Regions from separate parts of the uncultured Bacillus sp. genome, predicted to be linked through region 1. Evidence: predicted binding sites of a transcription regulator. Region 1 holds the regulator's gene; the other holds the start of a gene.
What was found. The regulator LexA, encoded in region 1, represses DNA repair genes until DNA is damaged. The targets are predictions, from matches to a motif close to CGAACATATGTTCG.
Positions count from the first base shown of each region.

Region 1 (6,889 bases):
TTTTTTCACATCTGCAGGAAGGACAGTGTTTTTGTATTCAACAGATTGTTTATCGAAACGGTCCATTGAAGGCATGCTGACAACAGAAACATCGATATTTTCTTTTGCCAATTCAGCTTGTGCTTCAATCGCAAGACCTACTTCAGAGCCTGAAGCGATAAGAAGAGCGTCAGGTGTTTCGTTTTTAGATTTAGAAACGACATATGCACCTTTTTCTACTCCTGCCAATGCTTCTTCAGCTGTTTGGTCAATCGTAGGAAGGTTTTGGCGTGTCAATACTAGCGCTGTTGGCTGGTCAGTGCTTTGCACTGCAAGCTTCCATGCTGCCGCTGTCTCATTTCCATCTGCAGGACGGATCAAGGAAAGGTTAGGCATCGCACGGAGTGAAGCAAGCTGTTCAACAGGCTCGTGCGTCGGGCCATCTTCACCTACCGCAATACTGTCATGTGTGAAGACATAAGTGACAGGAAGACCCATTAACGCTGCAAGGCGAATCGCCGGACGCAGGTAATCAGAGAAGACAAAGAAAGTTCCGCCGAATACACGCAGTCCGCCATGGAGCGCCATACCATTTAAGGCTGCACCCATCGCAAATTCACGAACACCGAACCAGAAGTTTTTGCCTGAGTAATCAACCGCTGTAAAATCACCGGCATTTTTAATTGTCGTTTTGTTTGATCCCGCTAGGTCAGCAGATCCTCCGACAAAGAATGGAATTTTTTTCGCAAGTCCGTTGAGAACTTCACCGGAAGAGGCGCGGGATGCCAGGCTGCTTCCTTTTTCATAAACAGGAACCTCTTGATCCCAGTCCTTCGGAAGCTCTCCTTTGATTGCCAGCTCAAGCTGTTCAGCAAGTTCAGGATAAACTTCTTTATATTTAGCGAATTGAGCATTCCATTCTTGTTCTTTTTTCTCTCCTGATTCTTTAACCGCTGCAGCAAAATGCTCATATACTTCTGACGGTACGTAGAAATCTTCTTCATACGTCCACGCGTAAGCTTCTTTTGTTAACTTGCTTTCCTCTTTACCAAGCGGAGCACCGTGAACACCGGATGTGCCGGCACGGTTAGGTGAACCGAAACCGATTGTCGTTTTCACTTCAATTAATGTAGGTTTCTTTTCATTTTGGCGTGCTTTTTCGATAGCTGCTGTTAATTCTTCGATGTTGTTTCCATCCTCAACATAAAGAACTTCCCAATTCATTGCTTCAAAACGCTGTTTCGCGTTTTCAGAGAATGAACGGTCGAGATCTCCATCGAGAGAGATGTCATTAGAATCGTATAATACGATCAGACGGCCAAGCTGAAGATGGCCTGCGAGTGAAGCGGCTTCAGAAGAAATGCCTTCCATTAAATCACCATCACCGCAAATACTGTATGTATAATGATCGACTACGTTAAATGAATCGCGGTTGTATGTTTCCGCTAAATGGCGTTCAGCGATAGCCATTCCGACCGCCATGGCAATTCCTTGCCCGAGCGGACCAGTTGTCGCATCCACACCGGCAGTATGCCCGAATTCCGGATGTCCAGGTGTTTTGCTGCCCCACTGGCGGAATCCCTTAAGATCTTCGATGCTAAGATCAAATCCGCTTAAATGAAGCATGCTGTATAAAAGTGCTGACCCGTGTCCAGCAGATAAAACAAAACGGTCACGGTTAAACCAGCCAGGGTTTGCCGGACTAACGTTCATAAATTTTGTCCACAGCGTGTATGCCATTGGAGCGGCCCCCATTGGCATCCCTGGGTGACCAGAATTTGCTTTTTCAATAGCGTCTATTGAGAGTGTGCGAATGGTAGCAACTGATTTCTTTTCAATTGTATCCATAAAAATCCCCTTCCTTATGTGTTGTACCCTTACATCATAAATGTCTGACGACTTTTTCTCAACTGTTTCAGCTTAAATTCGAGAGAAACTTGTTGAATTTTGTCACATAAGAGTTTTGCTCATAGTATATGCAAAAGAGGAATACGATATTTCCGTATTCCTCTCATATTAGTGAAGTTTGTTATTTCTTTGTTCTTTTTTTAGCTTTTCTGGTGTTACATCATTGCCTTCTGGGTCAATGATTTTCACACTTTTTAACGTGTTTTTCATAGAAGAGCGAAAACCTTTCAAGTACTCTTGACGGAGCCTTTGCTGTTCGGCTTTTTCCTCTTCTGTCATAACGCCAGCTTTGGCTTTAGCAGCAAGTTCATTAATTCTGGCAATTTTAGCGTTTGAAATCATGTTAAACTCCTTTATTGCATTTTGTCTATATAGTACTAGATCAAAAAGAGTTTTACAACTGATTCACTCGGCTGTCTCATCATTCTCTATGTATTCCTGATACCGCCGGTGGACGGTCGCTTTAGACACATCATAGCCAAACCCTCTTAGCGTTGCCGCAATTTCTGCGAACGTCAGTTTATTCGCTCTTAGGCGGACGATCTCTGAGATTGGGACCTCTATTCTTTCTTTTCCGCTGTTTTCATGTTGGTTTTTCAGGTTTTTTTGCGGTTTAAAACCGTTTTTTACTGCACGCTTCATTCCCCGCTTGATTTTCATGTTGTGAATTTTTCGCTGATACTCTTCCACTATGCTGACGATCTCCAGCACCATCGAGTCAGCCTCCGATAACTCCAGTTCACCTCTGTGAGCCGTTGTATAGACTTGCACACCTTCTCTGTAGATACAATGGAGCAGGGCGATTTTTGCATTTCCCCGGCCGAGCCTAGTCTCATCCTGAACCAAAATAACATCGATTCCCGAATTCTTGATCTCATCAAGCAGCTCAAATACACCGTCCCGATCAATTTCATATCCGCTGGCTTTTTCAGAAATTACTTTGACGACTTCCATGCCGTTCTCGGCTGCAATGGCCGTTAGCTCCTCCATCTGCCGCTTTAATGATGTTTCCTGCTGTTCTTTATTTGTGCTTACGCGGGCATATATGAGTGCTTTCATTTTTTCTATCTTTCCTCTCTATCTTACAGTTGCCAATTCATATGCATCCTGATGCTTCTTTTTCAATGGAATCACCAACTCATCTCCCGGCTGGATATCAGACGTCTGCAGATGATTTTTATCAGCTACCCATTCAATAAAATCGTTTTTGTTTATCTTTTTTGTATCTGCTACCTGATCAGCAATTGACCAAAGTGTGTCGCCTTGCTGGACTTTTATTTTAGCATACTGATTAAGCTCCTGACCGCTGCTTGTATATGACAGCAAAAGGATAACCGCGCTCAAAATCACTGAGAATAGACCGACAAAAATAATAGATTCTTTACTCATGACCATAACCTCCAACAGGAATGTTTGTTCGCTTTTTTATAATTTCAGTATATACGAACAAACGTTTCTGTCAATTGTTTTTTCGAACCTATGTTTGTACTGTAAGGAAAATCATGCTATAATCTTCTTAAAATCGACGTTTTGAGGTGCGAAAAATGACGAAGCTATCAAAAAGGCAACTTGATATCCTCCGTTTTATTAAAGCAGAGGTTAAATCAAAAGGATATCCGCCTTCCGTGAGAGAAATCGGAGAGGCTGTTGGGCTTGCGTCCAGTTCAACTGTCCACGGCCATTTGGCCCGTTTGGAAACAAAAGGGCTGATCAGACGGGATCCGACAAAACCTAGAGCAATAGAAATACTTGATGAAGAAGTAGACATTCCGCAAAGTCAGGTCGTTAATGTACCGGTCATCGGGAAAGTCACGGCGGGATCTCCTATTACAGCAGTAGAAAATATTGAAGAATATTTTCCGCTTCCTGACCGTATGGTTCCTCCGGACGAGCATGTATTTATGCTGGAGATAATGGGAGACAGTATGATTGATGCTGGTATTCTCGATAAGGATTATGTCATCGTTAAACAGCAAAATATAGCGAACAACGGGGAAATTGTAGTTGCGATGACAGAAGATGATGAAGCTACGGTAAAACGTTTCTATAAAGAGGATACTCACATTCGCTTACAGCCTGAAAACCCAACGATGGAACCTATCATCTTGCAGAATGTCAGCATTCTAGGGAAAGTGATTGGCGTGTTCAGAACCGTCCATTAACCTATTGATCTATCAAATGCATGAAATAACCCCCTCTTCCTTTACGGAGAGGGGGTTTATTGTACAAAAAAGCAGGCTCGCCCTGACTTTTGGGTGCGAGCCTGAATAGGAGGAAAAAGAACATCATGTTTACACCATAATTATCCACCAAACAATTGTTGAAGTCAAGAAATTTTCTTTCCTTCAGGAAACTTTTATAAAAATATTGTCCGTTTAACACATTAGACGTTATCTCCTTAAAAATGTTTCATTTTCTTAGGTCGTGGAATGATGCAGCTTCATGTTATTTAAGGAGCGCGGCAATTGAAATTTAATGAAAATTTAGTACACAGTATAGTTGGTTCAACATTTCTAAAAAAACAGCTCACTTTTCTTGATCAACGTGAGCTTCAATCAAAATGTAAATACTGTATACCATAACTGCCCTTTACCCGAACACTTGTGCAGTTTTCTGAGTGTTCTTCTGCAAATATACGGTATCGGTGAAATGGATCGATAGAAACCTTATCCTGAGCACTAAAATCAAACCAGCTGCCGCTGAATTGCTTCGTGCTCAGTGTGGTATATTCTCCCGTAAGCCTCATTCGCTGAAGTTTAATCTCAACTGAACAAGTATTGGCTCCCAAGATCGTAAACTGATAGCCTAAAATATAGTCGATCGCCGGAACATCACTGATATTTTCCAGAACAAACGATTTTGTGCTGTCATTTAAAATAAAGTCTGTTTTGTGATCAAAATCTAAAGCTGACGCATGGGGACTGGCATTGCCAAAAAAACACATCAAAACTGCTGTTAAGCCTAAGATTTTTATTTTCAATCACATCCCTCCTTTACCATATTTTAACCTTACATAAGATTTATGTATATGTTCTGTGTAATATCAAGAGGTCGTTCAATCATAAAAATCCATATGTGTTTTATCCTGTTTATAATAACGAAGCCTGTCTTGAAGGGTTCCTGTATGAAATTCAAATTTGTGACCGTCTGGATCGGTAAAATAAATTGATTTTCGATCGCGTTCATCTCGTTCTCTGCCAGGCAGAATATTGACATGAAGCCTTTTTAATCTTGCTGACATTTCCTCAAACTCATGATCTTCAATAGTAAATGCAATATGGGTGTAAGACGCCATAATGTCATTTCTCGGAATGCCAGGTTCTTCATTAAGCGCAAGCCAGATGCCATTTAAATCAAAATATGCTGTTGTTTTTCCCTTAACCAGAAGCTTGGCATCAAACACTTTTTGATAAAAATCAATTGATGTATACAGATGAGAAACTGAAAATAATAAGTGATTGATTCCTTTTATCTTCACAAATCATTCCCCCTTGAAAGCTGATCATCCATATGTACGACTTTTTCCCAAAAAAGTTTCATGCAGTCAGCAAAAAATACCAGTGTAAACAACATCGGATTGTTTACAATAATGACTGTCGAATTGAATTACTTATGTTTTTGATAATTTGTTTACAGCTAAGGGTTTTCTTCAAAAATAACAATTTAGGTGGTCAAATGAAACATATCATTGCTCTTGCTTCAAAGGTTGCTTTCACTCTCGCCCTTTTATATGTGATTTTGGACAGAGTCTATCACGCGCCCTTTTTAAGTGTGATGTTTATTGCACTTTTCCTAGGTTTTGTTTCCTATCTATCCGGTGACATGCTCGTCCTTCCCCGCACAAACAATATTACAGCTTCATTAGCTGACTTTGGGCTTTCATTCGTTATTCTTTGGGTCTTTGTTTTAACCCAAACAAGAAATGATTTCCCACCGTTTGCAGCTGCTCTACTTTCCGCTGCCTGTCTTACTGTTTTTGAATACTTTTTTCATCGGTATCTGCTAAAAAATGTGCTGGATGAAACCTTCCGAAATGAACTGTCAGCCAGGGATAACACTCTACAGTATCAAACAGAAGCCGCAGATGAGCTGTTTCCTGACGTTACGAATGAGAAGCATGAGGAATAGGAGGCTTAGCGCCTCCTATTTTTCAGTAGCTATTATTGATAAAACGGGACATCACTTCTGTAAAATCATAAAACCTCTCATTTTGAGTAACAGATCTGCTTTTTAAAGAAAAAACGCCGAACAAAGATTTTCTAAAACCTGTGCTCATTTCTAACTGGATACTCAAACCTGTTTTTGATTTATTTGCGATGTTATTCGGACTTACGCCTGCATGCGGATGATCCATACCGAGCAATACAGCAGGAAAACCGGCATTTTGCAGTTTTTCAACTAAATCTGCCGCTCTTACGCGATCTGTACCGCCGACTTCGATCTGCTGATCTTCTTCTGCATATCCGTGCAATGAAATGACATATTCATGACTTCCCGTCATTTTCAGGGCCCGAGGCTCATCAAAATGCGTGCTCGTAAGATGCAGCACTGAGTTTCCTGACGATTTTAAGCCTTCAAATAAATACAACGAGTACTCTTTGCTGAGCTCTCTCGCTATTTCACTTGTCCCGCCTTCAATACCTCCTCCGTGAATGGCTAAAACAAGAAGAGGGCTGCCGGTTTCTTTCGTAACAATGCCGTAATCAGAAGGATCTTCATTGTTTTTTAATTCCTCAAAATTCTGATATACATCTTCAGCATATATTGAAGAAATCGGAGTAAATACCATAAAAATAAACAATATTTTTACAATTTTAAGAGTTGATGGAAAACGTTTGGCTATGTTACAATCAACATGCTTCAAGGAATGGAGCAAACGGCGGAGCAGGGATACTTTGGCCGGTTTCATCTACTCCGCCTCTAAGTCCAAATCAACAGGATGTCGGTTTCTTTGAGGCTTTAGCACGAATTTCTCGTCCTCCTTGTTAAATTTTTGTTAAAT
Region 1 covers NZ_CATYRA010000002.1:239,803-246,691, reverse strand. The annotation lists gene tkt (transketolase) at 1-1,827, opposite strand, end outside; gene Q5C82_RS04775 (DUF896 domain-containing protein) at 1,996-2,229, opposite strand; gene Q5C82_RS04770 (recombinase family protein) at 2,293-2,946, opposite strand; gene yneA (cell division suppressor protein YneA) at 2,965-3,282, opposite strand; gene lexA (transcriptional repressor LexA) at 3,432-4,049, shown strand; gene Q5C82_RS04755 (hypothetical protein) at 4,439-4,867, opposite strand; gene fosB (metallothiol transferase FosB) at 4,943-5,365, opposite strand; gene Q5C82_RS04745 (YndM family protein) at 5,563-6,015, shown strand; gene Q5C82_RS04740 (poly-gamma-glutamate hydrolase family protein) at 6,038-6,796, opposite strand.

Region 2 (6,889 bases), on a different contig from region 1:
ATTACATGACCCGGATATTGACGCTGTTTTTATTTGCTCACCGACAGCCGTACATGCACAGATGATAAGAGAAGCAGCCGAGGCAAAAAAGCATATTTTTTGTGAGAAGCCCGTCAGTTTCTGTCTCGACGAAACAAAAGAAGCGCTTGCGGCTGTCCGGAAACACGGGGTTGCACTCCAAGTCGGATTCAACCGCCGTTTTGATCCTCATTTTAAGAAAATCAAAACAATTGTTGAAAATGGTGAAATCGGTACGCCTCATTTATTAAAAATCACGTCGCGGGACCCAGAGCCCCCGAATATAGATTATGTCCGTACTTCAGGCGGCTTGTTTATGGATATGTCGATCCATGATTTTGATATGGCCAGGTATATTATGGGAAATGAAGTGACGGAAGTGTATGCAAAAGGGGCGGCTCTGGTGAATCCCTCTTTTGCAGAGCTGGGCGATATTGATACGGCTGTCATTACACTGACTTTTGAAAACGGTGCCATGGCTGTGATTGACAACAGCCGCCAAGCTGTGTATGGATATGACCAGCGGGTCGAGGTTTTCGGAACGAAAGGCTCTGCAGCGGCGGACAACAGCAGGCCGACGACGGTTGAAGTGTCAACTGCTGATTTTGTGATGAAGGATAAACCGCATTTCTTTTTCCTTGAACGTTATAAGGATGCGTATGAGGAGGAGATTCTTCGGTTTGCAGAAGCGATCGAAACAAACCGGGAAACTGCCTGCACCGGCAATGACGGTTTTCAGGCGGAACGGATCGCCAGAGCGGCACAGCAATCGCTTGCTTTTGGCATGCCTGTCAGTATTGAGCATACTGAAAAAAAGTCGCATTTTGACCAAACGGGATTACAATTCAGCAAGCTTGGGTATAGAACCTCCATTGATACTTTAGAAAAAAAGTAGGCGGTGGAGAAAATGAATACAGGACATGCTAAAGGAAATGTTTTGAATAAAATCGGAATTCCTTCTCACATGGTTTGGGGTTATATTGGCGTTGTCATCTTTATGGTTGGAGACGGGCTCGAACAAGGCTGGCTGTCTCCTTTTCTCGTTGATCATGGTCTCAGCATGCAGCAATCCGCATCGTTATTTACCATGTACGGCATTGCTGTCACCATCTCGGCTTGGCTTTCAGGCACGTTTGTCCAAACTTGGGGGCCAAGAAAAACGATGACTGTCGGCTTGCTTGCATTTATCCTCGGTTCGGCCGCTTTTATCGGCTGGGCGATTCCTCATATGCATTATCCGGCACTCTTAGGCAGCTATGCACTTAGAGGCTTAGGATATCCGCTGTTTGCATACTCTTTTCTCGTGTGGGTGTCATACAGCACCTCTCATCATATTCTCGGAAAAGCCGTCGGCTGGTTTTGGTTTATGTTTACGTGCGGCCTTAACGTGCTCGGGCCGTTCTATTCCAGCTATGCGGTTCCGGTCTTTGGAGAAATCAATACGCTTTGGAGCGCTTTACTGTTTGTGGCGGCAGGCGGATTCCTCGCCCTGTTTTTTAACAAAGATAAATTTACACCGGTACAAAAACAAGATCAGCCGAAATGGAAAGAACTGTCGAAGGCATTTACAATTATGTTTGAAAACCCTAAAGTCGGCATCGGCGGTGTGGTCAAGACGATTAATGCTATAGGACAATTCGGATTTGCCATCTTTCTCCCTACTTATTTAGCGCGTTACGGGTATTCCGTTTCGGAATGGCTGCAAATATGGGGGACGCTGTTTTTTGTGAATATTGTGTTTAATCTCATTTTCGGTGCAGTCGGAGATAAACTTGGCTGGCGCAATACCGTGATGTGGTTTGGCGGTGTCGGGTGCGGGATTTTTACTCTGGCGCTTTATTACACGCCTCAGTTGATCGGGCATCAGTATTGGGTGCTGATGATTATCGCTTGCTGTTACGGTGCGGCATTGGCTGGCTACGTGCCATTAAGCGCGCTTTTGCCGACGCTTGCACCTGATAATAAAGGTGCTGCCATGTCAGTGTTGAATCTGGGATCTGGTTTATGTGCGTTTATCGCGCCGGGCATCGTAAGTCTTTTCATTGGACCGCTCGGTGCAGGCGGGGTTATTTGGATCTTTGCGTTATTGTATTTTTTCAGCGCTTTTCTGACACAATTCTTGACGATTTCTGAGAAAAGTGCCGATATGTATACGGAGGAACGGTTTGTCAGAGAAAACGTGCAAACAAATTTTGAGAAAACGGTTAAGCAGTAGCCTCTTTGGTCAAACTAGTCATAAACGTGTGCAAAGAGGTGTAGAGGGTGAAACGATTCAGCACGGCGTATCTTTTGCTGGGCATTCTTTGCTCAGTAGTAGCATTTCTAATAGGTGCTCCTCCCCGCGCGCTTGGGGCGGAAGTGGAGCACTATGAACCGCTGCAGGTGCATGTGCAGCTTGAGAAAGTGTACTTGGACGGAGATGTCAGCATTGAACATAAACGTGAAAAAGTGCTTTCTATGGATGATTTTTGGGCAGCCTATGCCGGCTGGACGCTTGTCGAACAAAAAAAGGGATATGTGCTCTTCAGGAAGCAAATGGACGATATTTCTCCGCTCAGTAAGGTAAATGGGTATATCGGTGTATCGGACAATGGAGTGATCTCCACTTTTCATGGTCGGCCTGAGTCAGCTTCCGAACCGATTCAGTCTTTTTTTCAAATTGATCTAGAAAGGCTGGAAAGCCATATGCAAAAAAATCTGCTGAAAGGCATTCCATTTCGGACAAAAGCGGAGTTTGAGGATGTCATAGAACATATAAAGACATACAGCGGATAACGTCCGCTGATTGAAGACATGTAATCATGTCTTTTTTTTCGTGGGAGAATGAGAGAGAAGCGAACGTATGTTAACTTTTCTATAAGACTTTGGCTGTTTTTATGGTACAATGAAGAACAGTCAAAGAGGTGAATTTGCGTGATCGAATTTGTTAAAGGCACGATTGATTATGTATCTCCCCAATATATTGTGATAGAGAACGGCGGCATTGGCTATCAGATTTTCACGCCGAATCCGTTTATATATAAGGAGAGAAACCAAGAAACGATTTTTACGTACCATCATATCAGAGAGGATGCTTTTTCGCTCTACGGTTTTTCAACAAGAGAGGAGAAGGCGCTCTTTACAAAACTTTTAAACGTGACCGGAATCGGTCCAAAAGGCGCACTCGCCATCTTGGGCTCAGGTGATCCGGGAGCGGTAATCCAAGCGATTGAAAATGAAGATGAAGCCTTTTTGGTCAAGTTTCCTGGTGTAGGAAAGAAAACCGCGCGCCAGATTATTCTTGACTTAAAAGGAAAACTCGCTGATGTTGTGCCTGAAATGATTGAAAATCTGTTTAATCATGAAGAAAGGCTTGAAAAACAAACAGCAGAAACAGCTCTCGAAGAAGCGCTAGAGGCCCTCAGGGTTCTCGGATATGCTGAAAAAGAAATTAAAAAGGTGCTTCCTCACTTAAAAGAAGATACTGGACTCACAACAGACCAATATGTGAAAAAAGCATTACAAAAACTATTGAAGTAAGGTGATGTTCATGGATGAACGGCTCGTCTCAAGTGAAGCAGACAACCATGAATCAGTGATAGAGCAAAGCCTGAGGCCGCAAAATTTGGCGCAGTATATTGGGCAGCATAAGGTGAAAGAAAATTTGCGAGTGTTTATAGATGCGGCAAAAATGAGACAGGAGACGCTTGATCATGTTCTTCTGTACGGGCCGCCCGGACTCGGGAAAACAACTCTTGCTTCCATCGTTGCCAATGAAATGGGAGTGGAATTGCGTACGACATCTGGGCCTGCGATTGAAAGGCCTGGTGATCTGGCTGCCATATTAACGGCGCTGGAGCCGGGAGATGTATTATTTATTGATGAAATACATAGGCTTCATAGATCGATTGAAGAGGTGCTATATCCTGCGATGGAAGACTTTTGTCTGGATATTGTGATCGGTAAAGGCCCTTCTGCCCGCTCGGTCCGGCTCGATCTTCCTCCTTTTACGCTGGTAGGCGCAACGACGAGGGTAGGGCTTTTGACGTCGCCGTTAAGAGATCGATTCGGCGTAATGTCTCGCCTTGAGTACTATACGCAAGAAGAGCTGGCGGACATTGTCACAAGAACTGCTGATGTATTCGAAGTTGAAATTGATAAACCGTCTGCTCTCGAAATCGCGAGGCGATCAAGAGGGACGCCCCGCGTAGCGAACCGCCTGCTGAGAAGGGTCCGGGATTTCGCTCAGGTACTGGGTGACAGCCGGATCACGGAAGAGATTTCACAGGATGCGCTGGAACGGCTGCAGGTTGACCGTCTCGGTTTGGATCATATTGATCACAAGCTGCTGATGGGCATGATCGAAAAATTTAACGGCGGCCCGGTGGGTCTCGATACCATTTCAGCCACGATTGGCGAAGAACCGCATACGATTGAAGACGTGTACGAACCGTACCTCCTGCAAATCGGATTTATTCAAAGAACGCCGCGGGGAAGGATCGTGACACCGGCCGTTTATCATCATTTCCAAATGGAGGCTCCCCGATATGACTGAATTCCCTAAGATCATTATGATTCTTGGAGCTGTTTTGCTTATCATCGGAGCAGTATTGCATTTTGTCGGCAAGATGCCGGGAGATATTTTTGTGAAAAAAGGAAATGTCACGTTTTTCTTCCCGGTTGTCACTTGTATCATCATAAGTGTGGTATTATCAATTTTGCTTAATCTTTTCGGCAGAATGAAATAACAAAAGACTAGAATAAAGGTGAAATTATCATGAAAGTCGATTTATTTGATTTTGAATTACCGGAACGTTTAATTGCACAAGTGCCGTTGGAGCAGCGTGATGCTTCAAGGCTGATGGTGCTTGATAAACATACAGGAGAGCTGACTGACAGCTCGTTTAAACACATTATCAGCTTCTTTAAAGAAGGAGATTGTCTTGTACTGAACAATACCCGTGTGCTGCCTGCACGGTTATTCGGCACAAAAGAGGATACCGGCGCGAAAGTGGAACTGCTTTTGCTGAAACAGGAAGCTGGTGACAGGTGGGAAACACTTGCCAAACCGGCGAAACGAGTAAAAAAAGGAACCGTTGTGACATTTGGAGACGGAAGGTTGAAGGCTGTCTGCACGGAAGAGCTTGAGCATGGCGGCAGAAGAATGGAATTCCAGTATGACGGTATTTTCTACGAAGTGCTGGAATCCCTTGGAGAGATGCCGCTCCCGCCATATATTAAAGAACAGCTTGATGACAGAGAGCGCTACCAGACCGTGTATTCTAAAGAAATCGGCTCTGCGGCCGCGCCTACTGCAGGCCTTCACTTCACGGAAGAAATCTTGCAGCAATTGAAAGACAAAGGTGTGCAAATCGAGTTCATCACTCTGCACGTAGGCCTTGGAACGTTTCGCCCTGTGAGTGCCGATGATGTTGAAGAGCATAATATGCATGCGGAGTTTTATCAAATGTCAGAAGAAACGGCTGCAGCCTTAAACAAAGTAAGGGAAAATGGCGGCCGGATTATTTCCGTCGGCACGACATCGACACGCACGCTTGAAACGATTGCCGGGGAACATGACGGGCAATTTAAAGCTTCAAGCGGCTGGACATCTATTTTTATATATCCGGGCTATGAATTTAAAGCCATTGACGGAATGATTACAAACTTCCATTTGCCGAAATCGTCATTGATTATGCTGGTGAGCGCGCTTGCTGGTAGAGAAAACGTTCTGCGCGCTTATAATCATGCGGTGGAAGAGGAATACCGTTTCTTCAGCTTCGGAGACGCGATGCTGATTTTATAATTTAAGAACAGGAGGCCTCATCAAAAGTGGCTGAACAACCAATACGCTATGAATTTATAAAAGAATGTAAACAAACAGGAGCGCGGCTGGGCATAGTGCATACTCCACACGGCTCCTTTGAAACACCAGTTTTTATGCCGGTTGGCACACTGGCGACAGTCAAAACGATGTCACCTGAAGAGCTGAAAGCAATGGATGCGGGCATTATTTTAAGCAACACTTATCACCTATGGCTCCGCCCGGGTCACGATATTGTCAAAGAAGCGGGCGGGCTCCATAAATTTATGAACTGGGACCGCGCGATTTTAACAGATTCAGGCGGTTTTCAGGTCTTTTCTCTAAGCAAGTTTCGTAATATAGAGGAAGAGGGCGTTCATTTCCGCAATCATTTAAATGGAGACAAGCTGTTTTTATCTCCGGAAAAAGCGATGGAGATCCAAAACACACTCGGCTCTGATATTATGATGGCGTTTGACGAATGCCCGCCATATCCGGCAGAGTACGATTATATGAAGCGGTCAGTTGAACGGACAAGCCGCTGGGCGGAACGCTGCCTGAATGCCCACAACCGTCAGGATGAACAGGGGCTGTTTGGTATTGTACAAGGCGGAGAATATGAAGATCTGCGCACACAAAGCGCGAAGGACTTGATTTCTCTTGATTTCCCGGGATATGCTATAGGCGGATTATCTGTCGGTGAACCGAAGGATGTCATGAACCGTGTGCTCGAGTTTACAACACCGCTTTTGCCGAAGGATAAACCGAGATATCTGATGGGCGTCGGTTCTCCGGACGCGCTGATCGACGGAGCGATCCGCGGGGTCGACATGTTTGACTGTGTGCTGCCTACCCGGATTGCAAGAAACGGCACTGTGTTTACAGCTGAAGGCCGTCTCAATATGAAAAATGCGAAATTTGAAAGAGACTTCCGTCCGATTGATGAAGAGTGCGGTTGCTATACATGTAAAAACTATACTCGCGCGTATATCAGACACTTGATCCGCTGCAATGAGACATTCGGCCTTCGATTAACAACTTACCATAACCTTCATTTTCTGTTACACTTAATGGAGCAGGTAAGACAGG
Region 2 covers NZ_CATYRA010000004.1:288,896-295,784, forward strand. The annotation lists gene iolG (inositol 2-dehydrogenase) at 1-913, shown strand, start outside; gene Q5C82_RS09225 (MFS transporter) at 926-2,233, shown strand; gene bofC (sporulation cell-cell signaling protein BofC) at 2,281-2,793, shown strand; gene ruvA (Holliday junction branch migration protein RuvA) at 2,932-3,537, shown strand; gene ruvB (Holliday junction branch migration DNA helicase RuvB) at 3,548-4,552, shown strand; gene Q5C82_RS09245 (DUF2905 domain-containing protein) at 4,545-4,745, shown strand; gene queA (tRNA preQ1(34) S-adenosylmethionine ribosyltransferase-isomerase QueA) at 4,775-5,803, shown strand; gene tgt (tRNA guanosine(34) transglycosylase Tgt) at 5,830-6,889, shown strand, end outside.
Region 2: a site for LexA is predicted at 2,854-2,867, ahead of ruvA (Holliday junction branch migration protein RuvA). Genes of this name have one in related genera too.